DNA from 3 places in the Brevibacterium sp. LS14 genome. Region 1 is predicted to be linked to each of the others. Evidence: riboswitches for the same ligand, from Rfam matches in the RefSeq annotation. Region 1 holds a riboswitch; each other region holds the start of a gene.

Region 1 (6,914 bases):
GACTACGACGACGCGGGCACGGAGTCCGAGGTCACCGTCGACGTCGAGACGAAGAAGGTCACCGTCGACGGGTGAGCCGACGTAGTCTGGTGTCATGCACGCACCAGCCGGCTCCTGTGGTCGCCTCGAGGTCATCACCGGCCCGATGTTCTCCGGCAAGTCCGAAGAGCTCATGCGCCGGGTCTGTCGCGCCCGCATCGCCGGTGTCGAAGCGCTGGTCATCAGCCATTCCCTCGACACCAGGGCGGAGCTCTCCGCCGTCACCTCCCACATCGGGGTGACCGTGCCCGCCGTTCCCGTCGGAGACGTCGCCTCCCTCGCCGAGGCGGCCCGAGCCGAGGACGTCGACCTCGTCGCCATCGATGAGGCCCAGTTCTTCGGCCCCGACCTCGTGCCCGCGGTCGAGAAGCTCCTCTCCCGCGGCATCGATGTCATCGTCGAGGGACTGTGCGTGACCTTCGACGGTGATCCGTTCGAACCACTGCCGACGTTCATGGCACTTGCCGAGGACGTCACGAAGCTCACGGCAGTGTGCACGGTGTGCGGGCGCGACGCCGTCTTCCACGAGCGCATCGCCGCTGCACCCGCCGGGTCGGCCACCGACATCGACGCCAGCCACATCGGCGGCCTCGACTCGTACGTCGCCCGCTGCCGAGAGCACTTCGGACACGGCACCGCAACGGAGCCCTGACCCATACGCTCTGCGGTCAGTCGGCGATGTCGGCCCAAACCTGACGCCAGATCTCGGCGAGAGCGGCGATGTTGTAGTGCGCGTTGAGACCGCTCGGCTGCGGGACGACCCGCAGCTCGATGTCCGCAGGCCAGCCGGGAATGAGGGACGTGTCCTGGACCCCGAGTGTGGCCTTCGGCTGGGAGAAGGCGATGCGGAACGAGGTGATGCCGGCGATCGCCACCGCCTTCGGGCGGATCTCCGAGAGGCGCTCGACGAGCCTCGCCCCTCCGTCGCGCAACTCCTCGTTCCTCAGCTCATCGGCTCTCGCGGTGGCCCGACCGACGAGGTTGGTGATGCCGATGCCGCGGGAGAGCAGATGCTCCTCATCCTCGATCGAGAGGCCGAGAGACGCATCCACGAGGTGGTCGGTGAGCCCCGCCTGGTGGAGCGAGGGCCAGAAGCGGTTGCCGGGGCGGGCGAACGGGGCGTTGACCGCCGCCGTCCACAGACCCGGATTGATGCCGACGATCAGGAGGGAGAGCTGCCCGGAACCCGCGGGCAGCACATCGTCGATCGCATCGGGATCGTCGGTGGCGAAGCGGGCGAGATCGTCCTTGGTCGGTTTCCGTCCCGCCAGCGGGGACGGTCTGCGGGAGCTGCGGCTTTCCTCGGACACGTCCCCCAGACTACCGTCGAAGGACGACGAGCCGAACGGAGGTCCGGCATGAGCCACGCACACACCCGAGCGGAATCAGGCGAGTCCGCTCCGTTCCACTTCGAGACGACCTGGCGCGTCGCCGAAGCGGTCGAGCCGGTGTGGGACGTGCTCTCCGCCATCGACGACTGGCCTGGTTGGTGGCCGGGACTGGCGTGGGTGCACGCTGTCGACGGAACGCTCGCCGAAGGCTCCAGGGCGCAGATCGGTGTGCGCAGCCCCCTCGGCCTCTCCCTGTCGATGATGCTGCGCATCGAAGCGATCGACCCGCCCCGGCAGGTCGTGCTCAGCGCCGAGGGGGACCTGCGCGGTACCGGGGTGTGGACGCTGCGCCGGTCGGGACCGCTCACCGTCATCGATGCCGTGTGGTGCGTGACGACGACGCGTCTGGCCCCACGCCTGCTGCGCCCCCTGTCGGCCAGGATGCATGCCGCGGTCATGGCCGCAGGCGAGACCGGCCTGCGCCGTCGCCTCAGCGCGCGGGCGTAGGGGAGTCCGCGGCGGACCAGGCCTCGATCCCGCCGGCCAGCGAGCGCAGGCGCACTCCCTCCGGAGTGCCGGGAGCCGCGGCCGCCACGGCCTTCGCCGACCGGACTCCCGACCGGCAGTGGACGACGATGTCGGTGGCGGGGCCGACCACCTCGTCGAGGGCCGGCCACCCCCGGTCGACGACGACGTCGAGGGGCACATGGACGGTGCCGGGGATGGACTGGACCTGCCGCTCCCACTCCTCGCGGACATCGACGATGACCGCGTCGGCCCCCAACGCACGAGCCTCGGCGACGGTGACCTCGTCGACGGCGGGCGCCGAAGCTGCCGGGGGAGCCGCACACGCGACGGCGACCTCGGTGAGGTCGGTCACGGCAGGCCGATCCGGGTCGGCGGAGAAACGCAGCGTCGTGAAGGTCGTCCCCAGCACATCCGTGCGCAGGAGCCTGCCGATGAGGGGGTCCCCGATGCCGCAGATGAGCTTGACGGCCTCGGCGGCCATCGTCGATCCGACGAGACCGCAGAGGACGCCGAGGACTCCTCCCTCGGCACAGGTGGGCACCGAATCGGCGTCGGGGATGTCGGGGAAGAGGTCGCGCAGCATCGGTCCGTGACCGGGCACGAAGGTGCTCACCTGGCCCTCGAAGCGGAAGATCGTCCCCCACACGAGCGGGGTGCCGGTGAGCTCGGCGGCATCGTTGGACAGATACCGGGTCGCGAAGTTGTCCGCACCGTCGATGACGAGATCGTGGGCGGCGAAGAGCTCGAGTGCATTGTCCGGGCTCAGGCGTTCCGCGAGGGCGGTCACGGACAGATGCGGGTCGAGGCGCAGCAGCGCATCCCTGGCCGAGTCTGCCTTGGGGCGGCCGACGTCGGCATCGCGATGGAGGATCTGGCGCTGAAGGTTCGAGACCTCGACGCGGTCGTCGTCGATGACGGTGAGGAGTCCGATCCCCGCCGCCCCGAGGTACTGGAGCACCGGGGCTCCGAGGCCGCCGGCGCCGACGACGAGGACCCGCGCGGCCCGCAGCCGCCGCTGGCCGAGATCTCCGACCTCTGGGAGGCTGAGATGCCGCGCGTACCGGGCGAGCTCATCGGGCGTGAGCGCGTCGACGGGCTCGACGAGCGGGCGCAGAGGTGTCCCGCTCATGGCCCCATCACCAGGTTCTCCGTGGTGACCCTGCCCTCGTGAGGTGAGGAGGCGAGTGCCAGCGGACGCTTGGGGATCCGTCCCGCGCCCCGAGCCAGGCGGCCCGCCTCGACGGCGAGCGCCATCGCCCGAGCCATCGCCGGTGCGTCATGGGCGCGGGTGACCGCCGAGGCGAGCAGCACGGCCGTGCACCCGAGCTCCATCGCCAGCGCCGCATCCGAGGCCGTGCCCACGCCGGCATCGAGGATGACGGGCACCTGCGCACGGGCGACGATCGTCTCGATGTTGTGGGGGTTGAGGATGCCCAGACCCGAGCCGATCGGGGCCCCTGCCGGCATGACCGCGGCGACCCCGGCGTCCTCGAGGCGCTTCGCGAGCGCCGGATCGTCGTTGGTGTAGGCGAAGACCGTGAACCCGTCGAGGACGAGCTCCTCGGCCGCCCGGAAGAGCTCGACCGGGTCGGGCAGGAGGGTGTCCTCGTCAGCGATGACCTCGAGTTTGACCCACGAGGTCTCGAGCGCCTCCCGGGCGAGCTTGGCCGTGAGCACAGCGTCCCGGGCGGTATAGCAGCCCGCGGTGTTCGGCAGGGAGCGGATGCCGAGTCGTTCGAGGAGGGCGAAGACCGAGTCCCTGGCGTCAGCGTCGAAACGGCGGATCGCCACGGTCGTCAGCTCCGTCGCCGAGGCGGTCAGTGCGTTCTCGAGGATGCTCAGGGTGCTCGCCCCTCCGGTGCCCATGACGAGGCGGGAGTCGAAGGTCGCTCCGTCGATCGTCCAGCTCATCTCAGCCTCCCTGCACAGCAGTGACGATGTCGACGGTCTGGCCGTCGACGATGGCGAACTCGGCCCAGAGTCCACGGCGGATGACCTCACCGTCGACAGCGAGGGCCACCCCGAGACGGCCTCCGTCGACGGGAGTCCCGTCCGTCGCGAGCTGCCTGCCGGTGACGTGCTCGACGAGCGAGCGGGCCGTGGTGCCTGAGGCGAGCTCGCTGCTCTCCCCGTTGAGTGTGATGGTCATGGTTCCTTCCTTGCTGTGGTCATCGCCGCCACAAGGCGCGGAGACGGGCTCTCGTTCGACTGTGCGGCTTCGGAGAAGCGGCGGGGAGCAAGGGCCGCGGGCGCCCCTGCGGGCAGCCACGGCGAGTCCTCACCGCGGGTGAGATCGGCACCGAGGCGGGCCCCGAGCGGAGTGAGGAGGATCCCGTGGCGGAAGTACCCGGTGGAGACGACGCAGCCGGGGTCCGTGCGCCCGATGAACGGCACGTCATCGGGTGATCCGGGTCGGGCACGCGCAGTGATCTCGGTGATCTCGGCATCGAGGATCCCGGGCACGAGCCGTTCGGCATCGTGGAGGAGACGGTGGACTCCCTCGGCGAGCACCCCGGGCCGTCCGTCCTCACGGGACGTGGCGCCGAGGACGAGTTCCCCGTCGGGGCGCGGGACGATGTAGACGGGCCGACCGGCGACGAGTCCGCGGATGGTGCGGGTGAGCAGCGGCGGTGCGCTCGCGTCGGTGCGCAGCCGGATGATGTCGCCGTGCACGGCTCGCAGCGGCAGGTCGGGGACGCCGGCGATCGTCCCCACCGCTTCACCGGCGGCGACGACGACCTGGTCGGCGGTGAGGCTGCGCCCATCGGCAAGAGCGACGCCGACGGTGCGGCCGCTGACGCGGACGAGTCCGGTCGCCTCCTCACGGACGATGTCGTCGTCGAGGAGCGAGAGCAGGGCGCCGGTGATCCGTCGTGGGTCGACGGCATGATCGCCGGGGATGCGCACCGCCCCGCTCACCCCTGGCGAGAGGGCGGGCTCGAGATCGCGGGCCCGGGATCCGGTGATGAGTTCGACCTCGGACCCCGCCTCGGCCTGCAGGGCGCGCAGGTCCCGCAGGGTCGCGAGATCCGCCCTGTCCCCGGCGCACACGAGGGTCTCCGTCTGCGTCTCGCCGAGGTCGTGCCCGGTCTCGGCGGTGAGTCGCGAGGCGAACTCGGGGTAGAGATCGGCAGAGGTGCGCATGAGGGGGAAGAGCGGAGACTGCCCCCACGCGATCTCCGCGGCCGGGGCGATCATGCCGGCGGCGGCATACGAGGCCCCTTCGCCGGGTGCGGGGTCGATGAGCGTGACCGACGCTCCCCGGCCACGCAGCTCCCATGCTGTGGCGAGCCCGATGATCCCGGCCCCGATGACGATGACGTGCACTGTATTCTCCCTCCGGCGGCATGACCCGCATCAGGTGCGGCGGTCGGCACGAAGCCCTCTCAGCCTCCCAGCGAGGCTCCCGCGAACTCCTCTACTCTAGGAGCATGGTTCCCGTGATGACAACGTCCTCCGCCCAGCGAGACACGCAGACCACGACTCGAACCGCGCGTCGGCGCGCGCTCGAGGCGGCCCGCCTCTACCTCTGCACCGATGCCAGGACCAAGCAGGGCGATCTCGCCGCGTTCCTCGACGCCGCATACGCCGGGGGCGTCGACATCATCCAGCTGCGCGACAAGAGCCTGGAGGCACGAGAGGAGATCGCCGCCCTCGAGGTCCTCCGGGACGCCGCCCGCCGCCATGGCAGGCTCTTCTCCGTCAACGACCGTGCCGACGTCGCCCTCCTCGTCGGCGCCGACGTCTTCCACGTCGGACAGGGTGACCTCACGAGCGGCCAGGCCCGTGCCGTGCTCGGACCCGACGTCCTCCTCGGCCGTTCGACCCACTCGATCGACCAGGCGCTCGCCGCCGACGCCGACCCCGACATCGACTACCTCTGCCTCGGGCCCGTGTGGGAGACCCCGACGAAACCCGGGCGACCGGCCGTCGGCCTCGAGCCCCTGCGGGAGATCACCGGACGGGTGAGTACGCCCTGGTTCGCGATCGGCGGCATCGCCGCCGGTGAGCGGCTCGACGCGGTGCGCGAAGCCGGAGCCGAGCGCATCGTCGTCGTCCGCGCCGTCACCGAGGCCGATGATCCCGCCGCAGCGGCAGCGACCCTGAAGGGAGAGCTGTGAGGATCCTCATCGCCGGAGCCGGGGCCACCGGGGGAGCGTTCGGCACCCGCCTCGTCGAAGCCGGACGTGACGTCACCTTCCTCGTCCGACCCGAGCGCGCCGAGGCGCTGCGCGCATCGGGGCTGCGCTTCATCGGCCCCGACGAGGACAGGACGAACCCGGTGGCCGTGACGACCGCCGAGGAGCTCGCAGCGAACCCGATCCCTGCGGACCTCGTCCTCATCGCCGTCAAGGCCAGCGGCCTCGACCAGGTCATCGACGACATTCGCCCGGCGATCGGGCCGGACACGCTCATCATTCCGTTCCTCAACGGCATGGCCCATATCGACCGCCTGGACAGGGAGTTCCCCGGGCAGGTGCTCGGGGGCCTCGTGAAGATCATCGGCACGATGCGCGGATACGACGTTGTGCAGATGACGGACATGGCGACGATGACGATCGGCCGCCTCGGCGGGGGAGAGGTGCCTTCCGGGATCGTCGAGGCCCTCGACGTCCCCGGCTTCCGCCTCCAGGTCATCGATGCCATCGATGACGCACTCTGGGAGAAGTGGGTCTTCATCGCCGCAGCCGGCGTGGTCACGTGCCTCTTCCGGGCGCCCGTCGGGGCGATCATGGCCGCCGGCGGCGAACCCCACGTCGTCGCGATCGTCGACGAGCTCGAAGCCGTGGCGATGGGCGCCGGACACCCGATCTCGGCGCGCTCCCGCGCGGTGACGCTCTCGATGCTCACCGCCGAGGGCTCCTCATTCACCTCATCGCTCTATCGCGACGTCACCGCCGGACTGCCCAACGAGACCGAGCACATCCTCGGCAGCCTCGCGGCGACCGCGGCGGGACTCGGGGTCGCGACCCCGCTGCTCGACCTCACTCTCGTGCAGCTGCGAGCAGGCGAGAT
Region 2 (6,914 bases), on a different contig from region 1:
TGGCCGGGCCGCACTCAGCCTCTCAGCGGTGAGCACCGTCCCTCCCGGCTCGCCGGATCGCAACGCTCCCGGCTGACGCGGGGGAGTGCGGGAGCCGGACTCGGGCACCCAGATCCCGGTGGCCCGGAGCACCTCGGCGAGGGCGGGATCACCGAAGACCGCGGACGGCGATCCCTGCGCGACGACCCCACCGCGGCCGAGGACGATGACGGTGTCGACGTCGTCCGACCACAGGCTCACCCGGTGCTCGACGACGATCATCGTCGCCGAGGTGGCCGCCTGGACCGTGAGCACCGCGTCCCGGACCGAGGCCGCCGAGGCGGGGTCGATGTTCGCCGTCGGTTCGTCGAGGACGATGACCTCGGGTGCCATCGCGTGGATGCCGGCGAGTGCGAGGCGCTGCTTCTGGCCCCCGGAGAGTGCGGCCGTGGGGTGGTCGAGGGGCAGGTCGAGGCCGAGCGCTGCCAGGGAGGCGGGGATGCGCTCGTCGATGACTTCGGCGCTCATCCCGATGTTCTCCATTCCGAAGGCGACGTCGTCGCCGACGCGGGAGAAGATCACCTGCGAATCGGGGTCCTGGAGGACGAGCCCGGTCACACCTCGGCGAGGATCCGGTGGGGCGTCACCGATCACGAGCTCTCCTCCGGCCTCACCCGATTCGACGGGGAGGACACCCGCGATCGCGTGGAGCAGTGTCGACTTCCCCGCCCCTGACGGGCCGAGGAGGAGAACCTTCTCACCTGCGGCGATGTCGAGGTCGAGGGGGCCGACGGCGAGCGTGTCCCGATCGGCGTGCCGCCACGAATAGCCGCGAGCGCGGATCGGCAGACCCATCAGCGGATGCGGCCGGAGGCGAACGAGGACAGCGCCCCGGTCTTCGCGATCGCACGGTAGGCGTACCACGCACCGATGCCGGAGATGACGATGCCGGAGACGATCGCGCACACGGCGTAGGCGAGCTGGTAGGTCAGCTGCCATTCGGCGTTGTAGAGGATGTTCTCGCTCACGGCCATGAAGGCGGCTGCGACGAGACCGGACAGCGTCGTCACCCACAGCGTGAACCTCCGGTAGCCGAAGGCGGCGAAGACGAGTTCGGCACCGAGGCCCTGGATGAAGCCCGACAGGAGCACGGTCGAGCCGAAGTGGGAGCCGAGGACGCCCTCGACGATCGCGGCGAGCACCTCGCAGAGCAGCGCGGCACCGGGCTTGCGGATGATGGCGCCGGCCAGAGGTCCGGCGAGCACCCAGAGTCCGGCGATGAGTCCGATCGAGGGCGGGAAGGCCTGGAAGCCGAGTTCGATGACCTTCCAGCTGGCGGCGAGCACCCAGAAGATCAGGCCGACCGCGATGCCGAGCACCGCGGTGACGACGTAGTCGACGACGCGCCACTTCTTCGTCGGCGGGGCCTGCGTGTAGGCGGGTGCGGACTTCGCGGCGGTTCCGGGCGCGGTGGTTCTCGGCATTGTGCCTCCTCGTGTCTCAAGGAGGGGTAGAAGAGTCTCGACTTCCTTCGGCGGTGCTAGCCGCATCAGGTTCGAGGGTCTGCAGCATGATCTGCACTCTCAGCGCCCCTGCTGGCGCTCCCCTGTCGTGAGACTTACTGTACAGCACCCGCCGCGCCGCCTGTCGGGACCGCGTCAGGCGATCAGGCAGGCGGCGATGGTCGTCATGTGTCGTGCGGCTGTGGCCAGCTCGGGACGATCATCACCGGACCCTCGGCATGGTGGAGGACCCCGCGGGAGACCGAGCCGAGCAGCGCGCTCTTGACCGCTCCGCGACCACGCGTGCCCATCACCGTCAGCTGCGCCCGCTTCGTCGCCTCCGAGAGCATCGCGGTCGCATCGCCGACGACCACCGAGGTGGAGATCGGCAGACTCGGGAACTGCTCGCCGAGCGCATCCGCCTCCGCCGAGAGCGCGGTCTCGAGCTGCTTCTGCCGACGGTCGGCGACGTCGGCGCCGAGCTCGAGCTCGGGATACCAGTAGAGCCACTCCTCGCCGGCGGGCAGGACGGAGACGACCTCGAGTCCGGCCTCCCTCGAGGCGGCCACCTCGGCGGCGGTGAACATCGCGATCCGCGCGGCCTCCGAACCGTCGACGGCGACGACGACCGGTCCGCGGGCCTCGCCGCGCTGTGCTGAGTGCTGGGGGACGACGATCGTCGGGCAGTGCGCGTGCGGGGGCAGGGCCGTGGAGACCGATCCGAGCATGCGACCGAGGAACCCGCCGCGCCCTCGGGCGCCGACGATGACCACCTCGGCGTTGGAGCTGAGGTTGACGAGGACGCCGGCGGCGTCGCCGGATTCGGCCGCGTAAGTCACGGGTTCGGGATGATCGGCGAGGAGTTCGGACGCCTCGGCGAGGAGCTTCTCGGCTCCCCGCAGTGCGGCCTCGTCCTCGGGTTCGGAGGGTATGGAGGCCATGTTCGGGTAGATCATCAGCGGCATCGTGAACGCCGTGACGACGGTCAGGGGGACGCCGCGGTGGAGGGCTTCGATCGCGGCGTAGCGCAGGGCCAGGGCCGCGAGTTCGGATCCGTCGAAGCCGACGAGGACGCCGAGGTCGCGGCTGAGTCCGGACTCGGCGGGCCGCGGGTCGGCGGCGCGGTCATCGGTCGGGTTCGCAGCGGCCTGGCGAGCGGGGTTCCGGTGGGCGTCAGCGTTCATGGCAGTCCTCTCGACGGGGCCTGACCAACCCTGACGATGACGGCGGCCCCGAAAACCACATCCGTCGTCGTCGCCTCCAGTCTACCAGTGCACTTCTACAGCGTGTAGAAAAGTCGCCGAGGCGGTCGCCGGGTTGCTGTGGCGCCGCGGGGTGGCTGTGGCACCGCCGAGTTGCTGTGGCGCCGCGGGGTGGCTGTACGCCCGCGGGGTGGCTGAGCGGCCGGCGGGCGCATGGGGTTGCCGAGTCGAGGACGCCAAGTGTCGATTTCTGGCTCGCGAATCGACACTGAGCGTCCTCGAGTCGCAGCGCGCCGCGGAAAACCGGGCGGCACCCCGCGTAGGCGCCGGGCGCAGGCCCGATGGACAGCCCGGCCTCAGATGGGAAAGCCGAGGTAACTCAGGGCCGCGCGGATGATGTGCTCCTGACCGTGGGAGAGTTCGCTCGCGATGTCCTCGCGCAGCGCCTCCGACGGCGTGAGCCAGTCGAGGCTGAGCGCGTCCGCGCGCGGGGTGCACTCGCCGCGGACCTCCATGACGAAGCACATCGAGATCGCGTGCTGACGCGGGTCGTGGAGGAGCGCCGCTCCCTCGGTGGGGAAGTACTCGGCGATGTGGAACGGCGCGATGGCCGGGGGGACGACCGGCAGCGCGAGCGGACCCAGGTCGTTCTCGGCATGGCGCAGCAGAGCCGCGCGGATCGACTCGTGGTAGCGGATGCGGCCGCCGACGACCTCGCGACCCAGGGTGCCGTCGTCGAGGCGGCGCAGCAGGAGGCCGATCTCCTCGACATCGCCGGCCTCTCCGACGCGGACGGGGATGGCATTGACATAGGGGATGGGGAGACGGCGACGAAGCTGGGCGAACTCGTTGTCGTCGAACCAGTTCTCGTCGAAGTCGAGGGCAGTGCGGGTCATATCCCGATTGTGTCACAGTTCACCTCGACGGACGGGTGGGAGGAGGGGGGTCGAGGCGGCTCATGCCGGTCGGGTAAAGTATCTTGATGTCAAGATAAAACTCCGGCCGGGCCGCAGCGTCGCAGTGACGTGGCCTACAGTTGAGTCAACCACTCTCCGGCCAGCGGCGGTCGTGACATGGCCCGCAGCGGTCAACGACGATTGAAGGGATTGTCCATGATTGATCATGAGGTCCGTACCCACAAGAGCTCAGAGAACCTGGCTCGTGAGGATCAGCTCGCCTGGAAGATCGCCGAGGTCGCCTCCGACCCGACGCCCGTCGATCCCGAGGTCACCGAGATGGTGATCAACCGCGTCATCGACAACGCCGCCGTCGCGGCCGCCTCGGTGAACCGTTCGGCCCCCACCCACGCCCGCGAGCAGGCACAGGCGCACCCCTTCACCCCGGGTGCGACGATCTTCGGACTTCCCCTCGCCGAGCGCTTCTCCCCGGAGTGGGCGGCCTGGGCCAACGGCGTGGCCGTGCGCGAACTCGACTTCCACGACACCTTCCTCGCCGCCGAGTACTCCCATCCCGGTGACAACATCCCGCCGATCCTCGCCGTCGCCCAGCACATGGGCATCGGGGGAGCGGACCTCATCAACGGCATCGCCACCGGGTACGAGATCCAGGTCGACCTCGTCAAGGGCATGAGCCTGCACCAGCACAAGATCGACCATGTCGCCCACCTCGGCCCCTCGGCCGCGGCCGGCATCGGGGCGATGCTCCACCTGCCCACCGAGGTGACCTTCCAGGCAATCCAGCAGGCCCTGCACGTGACGACGGCGACCCGCCAGTCCCGCAAGGGTGAGATCTCCTCGTGGAAGGCCCACGCACCGGCCTTCGCCGGGAAGATGGCCGTCGAGGCCGTCGACCGGGCGATGCGCGGTGAAGGCGCCCCGAACCCGATCTACGAAGGCGAGGACGGCTTCATCGCGTGGATCCTCTCAGGCCCCGAGGCCCGCTACACGATCCCGCTGCCGGGCAAGGGCGAGGCCAAGCGCGCCATCCTCGACACCTACACCAAGGAGCACTCCGCCGAATACCAGGCGCAGGCGCTCATCGACCTCGCCCGCAAGCTCGGCGGTGAGATCGAGGACCTGACGAAGATCAAGCGCATCATCATCCACACCTCGCACCACACGCACAACGTCATCGGCACCGGCGCGAACGATCCGCAGAAGATGGATCCGAAGGCCAGCCGCGAGACGCTCGACCACTCGATCATGTACATCTTCGCCGTCGCCCTCGAGGACCGCGGCTGGCACCATGAGGACTCGTACACCCCCGAGCGGGCCGCCCGTCCCGAGACCGTCGAGCTCTGGCACAAGATCGAGACGACCGAGGATCCCGAGTGGACCCGCCGCTACCACTCGACCGACCCGAACGAGAAGGCCTTCGGCGGTCGCGTGGAGATCGAGTTCGAGGACGGGTCGACCCTGACCGACGAGATCGCCGTCGCCGACGCCCACCCGCTCGGCGCCCGCCCGTTCGTCCGCGAGAACTACGTCGAGAAGTTCCGCACGCTCTCCGCGGGCATCCTCACCGAGGCCGAGGCGAACCGCTTCCTCGACCTCGCCGAGAACCTCGAGAGCCTCGACGCGGCAGGCGTGGGCCAGCTCAGCTTCGCCGTCGAAGGGCTGAAGCACAGCGGTTCGAAGGGCATCTTCTGATGCTCGGGGCCACCACGACACCGGCCGAGCGCCGGAAGCGGTTCCGCGAGCTCCTCGCCGGCGACGGGATCGTCCAGTTCCCCGGCGCCATCAACCCGATCAACGCCCAGATCATCGAGCAGATCGGCTTCGAGGGCGTCTACATCTCCGGGGGCGCGTTCTCCGCGGCCCTGGGGGTGCCCGACATCGGCCTGACCACCCTCACCGAGGTGGCCGACCACGGCCGTGCGATCGCCCGGGTGACGAACCTGCCGACGTTCATCGACGCCGACACCGGGTGGGGCGAGGCGATGAACGTCGCCCGCACCGTCCAGGAGTTCGAGGACGCAGGGATCTCCGGCATGCACCTCGAGGATCAGGTCAACCCGAAGCGGTGCGGCCACCTCGACGGCAAGGAGGTCGTCACCACCGTCGAGATGACCAAGCGCATCGCCGCGGCCGTCAAGGGCCGGCGGGACGAGAACTTCGTCATCTGCGCCCGCACGGACTCCCGCGCGGGAGAGGGACTCGACGCCGCGATCGACCGGGCGAAGGCCTACGTCGACGCGGGAGCCGACATGATCTTCCCCGAGGCGATGCGCGACCTCGACGAGTTCGAGCGCTTCGCCGCCAGCGTCGACGTGCCGATCCTGGCGAACATGACGGAATTCGGAAAGAGCGAACTGTTCACCACCGAGCAGTTGGCGAACGTCGGGGTCAAACTCGTGATCTACCCGGTCACGACCCTGCGTCTCGCCATGGGTGCGATCAAGTCGGGCCTGCAGACGATCCGGGACAAGGGCACTCAGGTGGACCTGCTCGAGGGGATGCAGACCCGCGCGGACCTCTACGACACCATCGACTACGCCGCGTACAACGACTTCGACGCGGCCGTATTCAACTTCTCACAGGAGGGTCACCAGTGACCGAAGAAATCAAGAAGGGCCTCGCCGGAGTCGTCGTCGACACCACGGCCGTCTCGAAGGTAGTCCAGGAAACCAACTCGCTGACCTACCGCGGATACCCCGTCCAAGAGCTCGCTGCCAAGCGGAACTTCGAGGACGTCGCCTACCTCATCTGGAACGGCGAACTGCCCACCGAGGAGCAGCTGGCCGAGTTCAAGGCCCGTGAGCACGCCCAGCGTGAGATCTCGCCGGAGCTCGTCGAGATCATCCTCGGCCTGCCCAAGGACGCGCACCCCATGCACGTCGTCCAGACCGCGGTCGCCTACCTCGGCGCCGTCGACCCCGAGGCCGACGTCGAGGGACCCGAGGCCAACCTCGCGAAGGCCGAGCGCCTCTACGCGCAGCTGCCGACGATCGTCGCGATCGACCACCGCCGTCGCCACGGGCTCGACCCGGTGGCGCCGACGAAGGACCTCGACTACGCGGCGAACTTCTTCAAGATGGTCTTCGACGAGGTCCCCGCCGACGAGGTGGTGCGCAGCTTCGACATCTCGATGATCCTCTACGCCGAGCACTCCTTCAACGCCTCGACGTTCACCGCCCGCGTCATCACTTCGACGACCTCCGACCTCTACTCGGCCGTCGCCGGAGCGATCGGTGCCCTCAAGGGACCCCTGCACGGCGGCGCGAACGAAGCCGTCATGGCGATGCTCGAGGAGGTCGGCACCGCCGACAAGG
Region 3 (6,914 bases), on a different contig from region 1:
GGCAGAGGGCAATGACGCTCGATCGCCCCGCGCACCCGAGCCTCCCGCACCCGAGCCTCTCGCACCAGCCCACCCAGCACCACCGCAACCGTCATCGCCGAATCCGAAACCACTGACCGCCCCCGCACCGCAGACACCAGAGAGAGCGAGAGGACACCGATGTCCGAGCGTCCGTCCGGGACCGCCACGAGTCCGCTTCCCCAAGCGAACGTCGACGAACTCATCGCGCAGTACGACGAAGAGCTGCCGCAGCGCACGCTCACGCGCCGGCTCGACCTCGGTGTCTCCATCGTCTGCTTCCTCATCTCGCTCTACGTGCTCAACCAGGTGTTCTTCCCGCTCAGGCAGGGCAACCAGTACTACCTCATGTGGTTCCTCGCCTTCGTCCTCCCGCTCGTCTTCATCTGCTACCGGCCCGGCTTAGGCCGGAAGAAGGAGGTGGGGGAGCGGGCCGCGGACGCCGCCGAGGAGGTCGCCGCCTCGGCGACGGGACCGTCCACGGCAACCGGCTCAGCGGACCCGACCCAGGGCAGCCCCACCTCGGCGAGGACATCGAAAGCCAAGACCCAGCCCCGGGCCAAGCCCCAGCGCTCCACGGACAATCCCTCGGTCATCGACTGGATCCTCGTCGTCGTCACCTTCCTCACCTGCGCCTATCCGGTGCTGCCGTTCTTCTCCGGCGGCTTCAACGAATTCCTCAACCGGCAGGGCTCGCTCTCGACCCTCGACGTGACGATGGGCGGGATCCTCCTGCTCCTCATCCTCGAAGCGACGCGGCGGACCACCGGCCTCATCCTCCCGATCTTCTGCGTCGTCTTCTTCCTCTACAGCTACTACGGGGCCTACATCCCCGTCGGCTGGCCCGGCGCGCACGCGGGACAGAACTTCGACCAGATCATCAACGCGCTCTACAACGACGCGTCGGGCTTCTACGGCATCCCGCTCGACGTCGCCGCGACCTACATCGTCCTCTTCACGATCTACGGCGCGGTGCTCGACAAGACGGGCGCGGCGAACTTCTTCATCGACCTCTCATTCTCACTCTTCAAGAAGTCGAAGGCCGCGCCGGGACGCACGGTCGCGCTCTCGGGCTTCCTTCTCGGCACGGTGTCGGGGTCGGGTACGGCCACGGCCGTCTCGCTCGGTGCGGTGACCTGGCCGGTGCTCAAGAAGGCCGGCTACCCGAAGGAGAATGCCGGCGGCATGCTCGCGGCCTCGGGTATCGGCGCGATCCTCTCTCCGCCGACCCTCGGCGCCGCGGCCTTCATCATCGCCGAGCTCCTCAACGTCTCCTACGGCCTCGTCCTCCTCTGGGCGGTCGTCCCGACCCTGCTCTACTACTTGGGCATCTTCCTCGCCATCGAGATCGACTCGCGCAAGATCGACGTCGACTACCGCCCGCCGCCGGGGCTGCGCTCGTGGCCGATCCTCAAGAAGGGCTTCTACCACTTCATCTCGCTCGGCATCATCGTCGTCTTCCTCGCCCTCGGCATGGCCCCGTTCAAGGCCGTCGTCTACGCGACGCTCGTCGGCATCGGCTTCGGCATCATCGAGATCGTCCTCACCCACCGCGGGCAGCCGACCGCGATCCTCCGGGCGATCTGGGACGTCATCTTCGGCGCACTCTCGACCGGCATCCGCTCGGTCCTGCCGGTGACGAGCGTGTGCGCGGCCGCCGGCATCATCGTCTCGACGATCACGAAGACCGGGCTCGGCCAGGTCATCTCCGACATCCTCGTCAAGGGCGCGCAGGCGATCTCGACGAACCCGACCGCCGTCCTCGTCTTCACGTGCATCTTCGCCGCGATCGCCGTGACCGTACTCGGTCTCGCGGTGCCCGTGACCGCCTCGTTCATCATCAGCTGGGTCATCGTCGGTCCGGCCCTCATCACCCTCGGCGTCCCCGAGGCGGCGGCCGCGATGTTCATCTTCTACTACGCCGTCCTCTCCGAGGTGTCCCCGCCGACCGCGCTCGCCGCCGTCGCCTCCTCGGCGATCACCGGGGGCCGGGTCATCGCGACGATGTGGCAGGCGTGCAAGTACGCGATCCCCGCCTTCCTCGTCCCGCTCGCCTTCACCTTCACCCCCGAAGGCGCCTCCCTCGTCGCGCAGGGCGGATTCCTCGGGGCCCTGTGGACCGGTGCCGTGTCCGCGTGCGCCGTCGCCGCGCTCGCCGCCGGGGCCGGCGGCTGGATCATCCGCCGAGCCGGCTGGCCCGAACGCGTCCTCTGCTTCATCGCCGCCGGCGCGCTCCTCTACCTCCAGCCGCTGTCGATGACCATCGGCTTCGCCGCCCTCGCCCTCGCCGTCGTCGTCCACCTCATCCTCCGACGTCGTCCTCGGAGTCCGCAGGCCACCCCCGCCGAGGCGGCCCACCCATGACCTCGCCCCTGACCTCCCAGCCCGGTGCGGGGACCGGGCGGCCCGGCCGCCCAACCGCCGATGCCAACTGCTGGCGCCAACCGCTGGCCCCCCATCGTCCACTGAAGCCGCTGTCACCGGACCTCCACTGAGACACCCACTAAGAAAGGGAAGAGCCCATGAAGAGAACGAAGATGTTCACCGTCACCGCGGCTGCGATCGCCGCAGTCCTGGCCCTGAGTTCGTGCGGCGGCAAGCGCGAGAACACCCCTGCCGCCGAAGGCGGTGACGGCTGCACGGCGGCGTCGGGACAGATCACGATCGCCACCGGCAACTCGACGGGCGTGTACTACGTCCTCGGCGGCGGTCTCGCGCAGCTGATCTCCGACAACACCGAGCTCAAGGCCACCGCCGCCGAGACGGGAGCCTCGGTGCAGAACCTCCAGCAGCTGGCGAAGGGCGACTACGACATCGCGTTCTCGCTCGCCGACACCGCAGCCGATGCCGTCACCGGCAACGCCGACTTCGACAAGCCCGAGGAGATCTCGGCACTCACGCGCATCTACGACAACTACACGCACGTCATCGTCCGCAAGGACGCGAACATCAAGTCCGTCGAGGACTTCAAGGGCAAGACGATCTCGACCGGATCACCGAAATCCGGCACCGAGGTCATCGCCAACCGCCTCATCGAATCCGCGGGCCTCGCCGACGGTGATGTGACGAAGCAGCGACTCGACCTGGCCAAGACGGTCGACGGGATGAAGGACGGGACGATCGACGGCATGGTGTGGTCGGGCGGTCTGCCCACCGCAGGCGTCACCGACCTCTTCACCTCGAACGGCGGGGACGTCGAGTTCGTCGACATCTCCGGGCTCGAGAGCAAGATGAAGGAGCTCAACCCCGTCTACGAGGTGGCCGAGATCCCCGCCGACACCTACAAGGGCGCGGGCACGGTGAAGACGATCGTCACCCCGAACGTCCTCATGGTCCGCAACGACATGGATGAGGGCACGCAGTGCGCGCTGACGAAGCTCATCTATGACAAGAAGGCCGACCTCGAGAAGGTCCATGCGGCCGCGAAGGACATCACACTCGACACCGCGGTGCCGCCGGAGCCGATCACACTCGCCCCCGGCTCGCAGAAAGCCCTCGACGAGCTGCAGAAGTGAGGGACTGAGTCCGTCGACGATGGTCAGCGCTCGATCCACGCGGCGCTCGAAATCCGCGTCCGGGGCGACTCGGATTTCCGGCTGCGCGTGGATCGGCGGCCTGGGTCCCGGCCCCGCGTGGATCGGCGGCCCGGGTCCCGGCCCCGCGTGGAACGACGCTGGCAGCGCCCCCGGCGCCTCAGCCTCGGCGGGGGCCGACCGTCGGCTCGGGAAGGTACACCTGGGCCCCGCGCTCGAGGAACTCCCGGCTCTTGGCCTGCATGCCCGCGATCGCGGCCTGCGCCTCGGCGCTTCCGTAGGTGTCGCGGATGTCCTGGGAGATGCGCATCGAGCAGAACTTCGGCCCGCACATCGAGCAGAAGTGCGCGGTCTTCGCCGGTTCGGCGGGCAGGGTCTCGTCGTGGAATGCCTCCGCTGTCTCCGGGTCGAGGCCGAGGGCGAACTGATCGCGCCAGCGGAACTCGAACCGCGCCTTCGACAGTGCGTCGTCACGGGCGCTCGCCCCCGGATGGCCCTTCGCGACGTCGGCGGCGTGCGCGGCGATCTTGTACGTGATCACGCCCGTCTTGACGTCCTCGAGGTCGGGCAGGCCCAGGTGCTCCTTCGGGGTGACGTAGCAGAGCATCGCGGTGCCGTAGCGGGCGATCTCCGTGGCCCCGATCGCCGAGGTGATGTGGTCGTAGCCGGGAGCGATGTCCGTGACCAGCGGACCCAAGGTGTAGAAGGGCGCGCCGTCGCAGAGCTCCTGCTGCCTCTCGACGTTCTCCCGCACGAGGTGGAGCGGAATGTGGCCGGGGCCTTCGACCATGACCTGGACGTCGTGGGCCCACGCGCGCTTCGTCAGCTCGGCGAGGGTGTCGAGTTCGGCGAACTGCGCGGCGTCGTTGGCGTCGGCGATCGATCCGGGACGCAGCCCGTCGCCGAGGGAGAAGGCGACGTCGTACTGGGCGAAGATCTCGCAGAGCTCGTCGAAGTGGGTGTAGAGGAAGTTCTCCTCGTGGTGGGCCAGGCACCAGCCGGCCATGATCGAGCCGCCGCGAGAGACCATGCCGGTGACCCGGTCCGCGGTGAGCGGGACGTAGCGGAGCAGCACGCCCGCGTGCACGGTCATGTAGTCGACGCCCTGCTCGCACTGTTCGATGACGGTGTCGCGGTAGATCTCCCAGGTGAGCGCCTCGGCGTCGCCGTCGACCTTCTCAAGCGCCTGGTAGATGGGGACGGTGCCGATGGGGATCGGGGAGTTGCGGATGATCCATTCGCGGGTGGTGTGGATGTCGTTGCCCGTCGAGAGGTCCATGAGGGTGTCGGCACCCCACTTCGCGGCCCACTGGAGCTTCTCCACCTCCTCGGCGATCGAGCTCGTCACCGCGGAATTGCCGATGTTCGCGTTGATCTTGACGAGGAACGCCTTGCCGATGATCATCGGTTCGGACTCGGGATGGTTGATGTTCGACGGGATGATCGCCCGGCCTGCGGCGACCTCGGAGCGCACGAGTTCGACGTCGCACTGCTCGCGGATCGCGACGTAGCGCATCTCCGGAGTGATGATGCCCTTCCTGGCGTAGTGCATCTGCGTGACGGTGCGTCCGATCTTCGCTCGCCGAGGTGACCGTTCCGGACCCAGCCATTGCTGAGAGGGCGCCCCGCGACGGACGGCGGCTCGGCCGTCGTCTTCGATGAGGTGTCCGCGCGCCTCGTAGGTCTCGGTGTCGTCGCGGTCGGCGATCCAGGGCGCGCGGTGCGGCGGAAGCCCGTGTTCGGGAACCGCGCCGGGGCCGACGGTGCGGTAGACGTGGACGGGCTCGTTGGGGCGGCCGTTCGTGTCCTCGAGGTCGATGCGGGTGACCGGCACGCGGATGCCGTGCTCGCTGTCCTCGACCCAGGCGAGCGAATGCGAGGGGTACTGCTCGAGGGAGAAGTCCTCGGCGGGCGTGGTGTTTTCGGATGTGTCAGGGGTGGGCGCAGTCATCTGCGATCCTCTCTTCCTCCGCCGGTATCAACCGGATCAGGTTCAACGGTCTCGAGCGGCCCTAGCCCGATCTCAGCCTCCTGCCGGAGGCCCCCGTGGGGTCACACAACGACTATCACAGTGTGCGCGTCGCCACAAAACAGCGCGTCCCGTCGACCGCCCGTCGACCGTTCGGCGGCCGCCTCGTCGACCGCCTTGTCGACTGTTCGGCGGCCGTCTCGTCGACCGCCCGTCGACCGCTGATCGCCCTCGATCCACGCGTACCCGGTCGCGCTCGATCAACGCGGCGGGAGAAAATCGATGCTCCCGCGAAGTCGGTCGCTCTCGATCAACGCGCAGGCGGAATTCCGCGTCTTGGGCGACGCGGAATTCGGGCCCCGCGTGGATCGGGGCTGGAAATGTCGGCTGCGCGTGGATCGGCGTGCGGAATGGCGGCGCCGGCCCCGCATGGATCGGCGTGCGGAGTGGCGGCGCCGGCCCCTACGCCCCCTGGAGGAAGGCCTTCGCGGCGGCGCCGAGGGCGACGACGTCGCTGATCGCGCACATCTCCCGCGCCGAGTGCATCGAGTAGAGCGCCGGTCCCACGTCGACGGTCGTCATCCCCATCCGCGTCGCCGTCAGCGGTCCGATCGTCGACCCGCACGGCACGGAGTTGTTCGACACGAAGTCCTGGTACTCGACCCCGGCCGCAGTGCACGCCTTAGCCCACACCGCGGTGCCCACGGCGTCGGTCGCATACCGCTGCTGCGCATTGTGCTTGAGCAGCGGTCCGCCGCCGAGGCGGGGCCGCACCTGCGGGTCGTGCCGCTCCTGATAGTTCGGGTGCACCGCGTGACCGGCGTCCGAGGACACGCACACCGACCCGGCCAGCGCGGCGAGGTGGTCGCTGCGCGTCGCGTCGGGGTAGAGGGAGGCGACGATGCGCTCGGCGACGTCGGCGAGGAACGGTCCGCTCGCCCCGGACCGAGAGTTCGACCCGATCTCCTCGTGGTCGAACCCGGCGAAGAGGGCGAGGTGGTCGAGCGCCTCGGCGTCGAGCCCGACCATCGCAGTGACCCCGGCGTGGACGGAGAGGAGGTTGTCCAGCCTCGGCGAGGCGAAGAACTCGTCCGCGGCACCGAAGAGCGCAGGCTCCTGGACGGGGATCGTGTAGACGTCGTGGCCGACGATGAGCTCGGGGTCCACCTCGGCGGAGGCGGCGAGGAGCTCGAGGATGTCGGCCTCGGCGAGGTCGGCGAGACCGACGATCGGGGTCGTGTGCCGCTGCTTGTCGAGGGTGAGGCCCTCGTTGACCTGCCGGTCGAGGTGGATGGCCAGCTGCGGGATGCGCGCGATCGCCCCGGTGCGCGCGAGAACGACGGTGCCGTCTGCGAGGCTGAGGCGCCCGGCGAACGCGAGCTCCCGGTCGAGCC

What was found. Region 1 has a riboswitch for thiamine pyrophosphate ahead of thiO (glycine oxidase ThiO). Riboswitches for the same ligand answer to the same signal wherever they lie in the genome.
Region 2: another riboswitch for thiamine pyrophosphate. It lies ahead of EZE58_RS01835 (ECF transporter S component); the one in region 1 lies ahead of thiO (glycine oxidase ThiO).
Region 3: another riboswitch for thiamine pyrophosphate. It lies ahead of thiC (phosphomethylpyrimidine synthase ThiC); the one in region 1 lies ahead of thiO (glycine oxidase ThiO).

The regions. Positions count from the first base shown of each region.
Region 1 covers NZ_SJXG01000031.1:166,616-173,529, forward strand. The annotation lists gene EZE58_RS03600 (PepSY domain-containing protein) at 1-75, shown strand, start outside; gene EZE58_RS03605 (thymidine kinase) at 95-691, shown strand; gene EZE58_RS03610 (mismatch-specific DNA-glycosylase) at 708-1,349, opposite strand; gene EZE58_RS03615 (SRPBCC family protein) at 1,398-1,877, shown strand; gene moeB (molybdopterin-synthase adenylyltransferase MoeB) at 1,861-3,027, opposite strand; gene EZE58_RS03625 (thiazole synthase) at 3,024-3,809, opposite strand; gene thiS (sulfur carrier protein ThiS) at 3,811-4,047, opposite strand; gene thiO (glycine oxidase ThiO) at 4,044-5,225, opposite strand; TPP riboswitch at 5,216-5,318, opposite strand; gene thiE (thiamine phosphate synthase) at 5,342-6,019, shown strand; gene EZE58_RS03645 (2-dehydropantoate 2-reductase) at 6,016-6,914, shown strand, end outside.
Region 2 covers NZ_SJXG01000011.1:68,203-75,116, forward strand. The annotation lists gene EZE58_RS01830 (ABC transporter ATP-binding protein) at 1-834, opposite strand, end outside; gene EZE58_RS01835 (ECF transporter S component) at 834-1,463, opposite strand; TPP riboswitch at 1,489-1,597, opposite strand; gene EZE58_RS01840 (universal stress protein) at 1,667-2,665, opposite strand; gene EZE58_RS01845 (DUF4916 domain-containing protein) at 3,040-3,579, opposite strand; gene EZE58_RS01850 (MmgE/PrpD family protein) at 3,796-5,292, shown strand; gene prpB (methylisocitrate lyase) at 5,292-6,197, shown strand; gene EZE58_RS01860 (bifunctional 2-methylcitrate synthase/citrate synthase) at 6,194-6,914, shown strand, end outside.
Region 3 covers NZ_SJXG01000056.1:53,565-60,478, reverse strand. The annotation lists gene EZE58_RS12990 (TRAP transporter fused permease subunit) at 160-2,382, shown strand; gene EZE58_RS12985 (TAXI family TRAP transporter solute-binding subunit) at 2,541-3,533, shown strand; gene thiC (phosphomethylpyrimidine synthase ThiC) at 3,712-5,502, opposite strand; TPP riboswitch at 5,499-5,609, opposite strand; gene EZE58_RS12975 (M18 family aminopeptidase) at 5,983-6,914, opposite strand, start outside.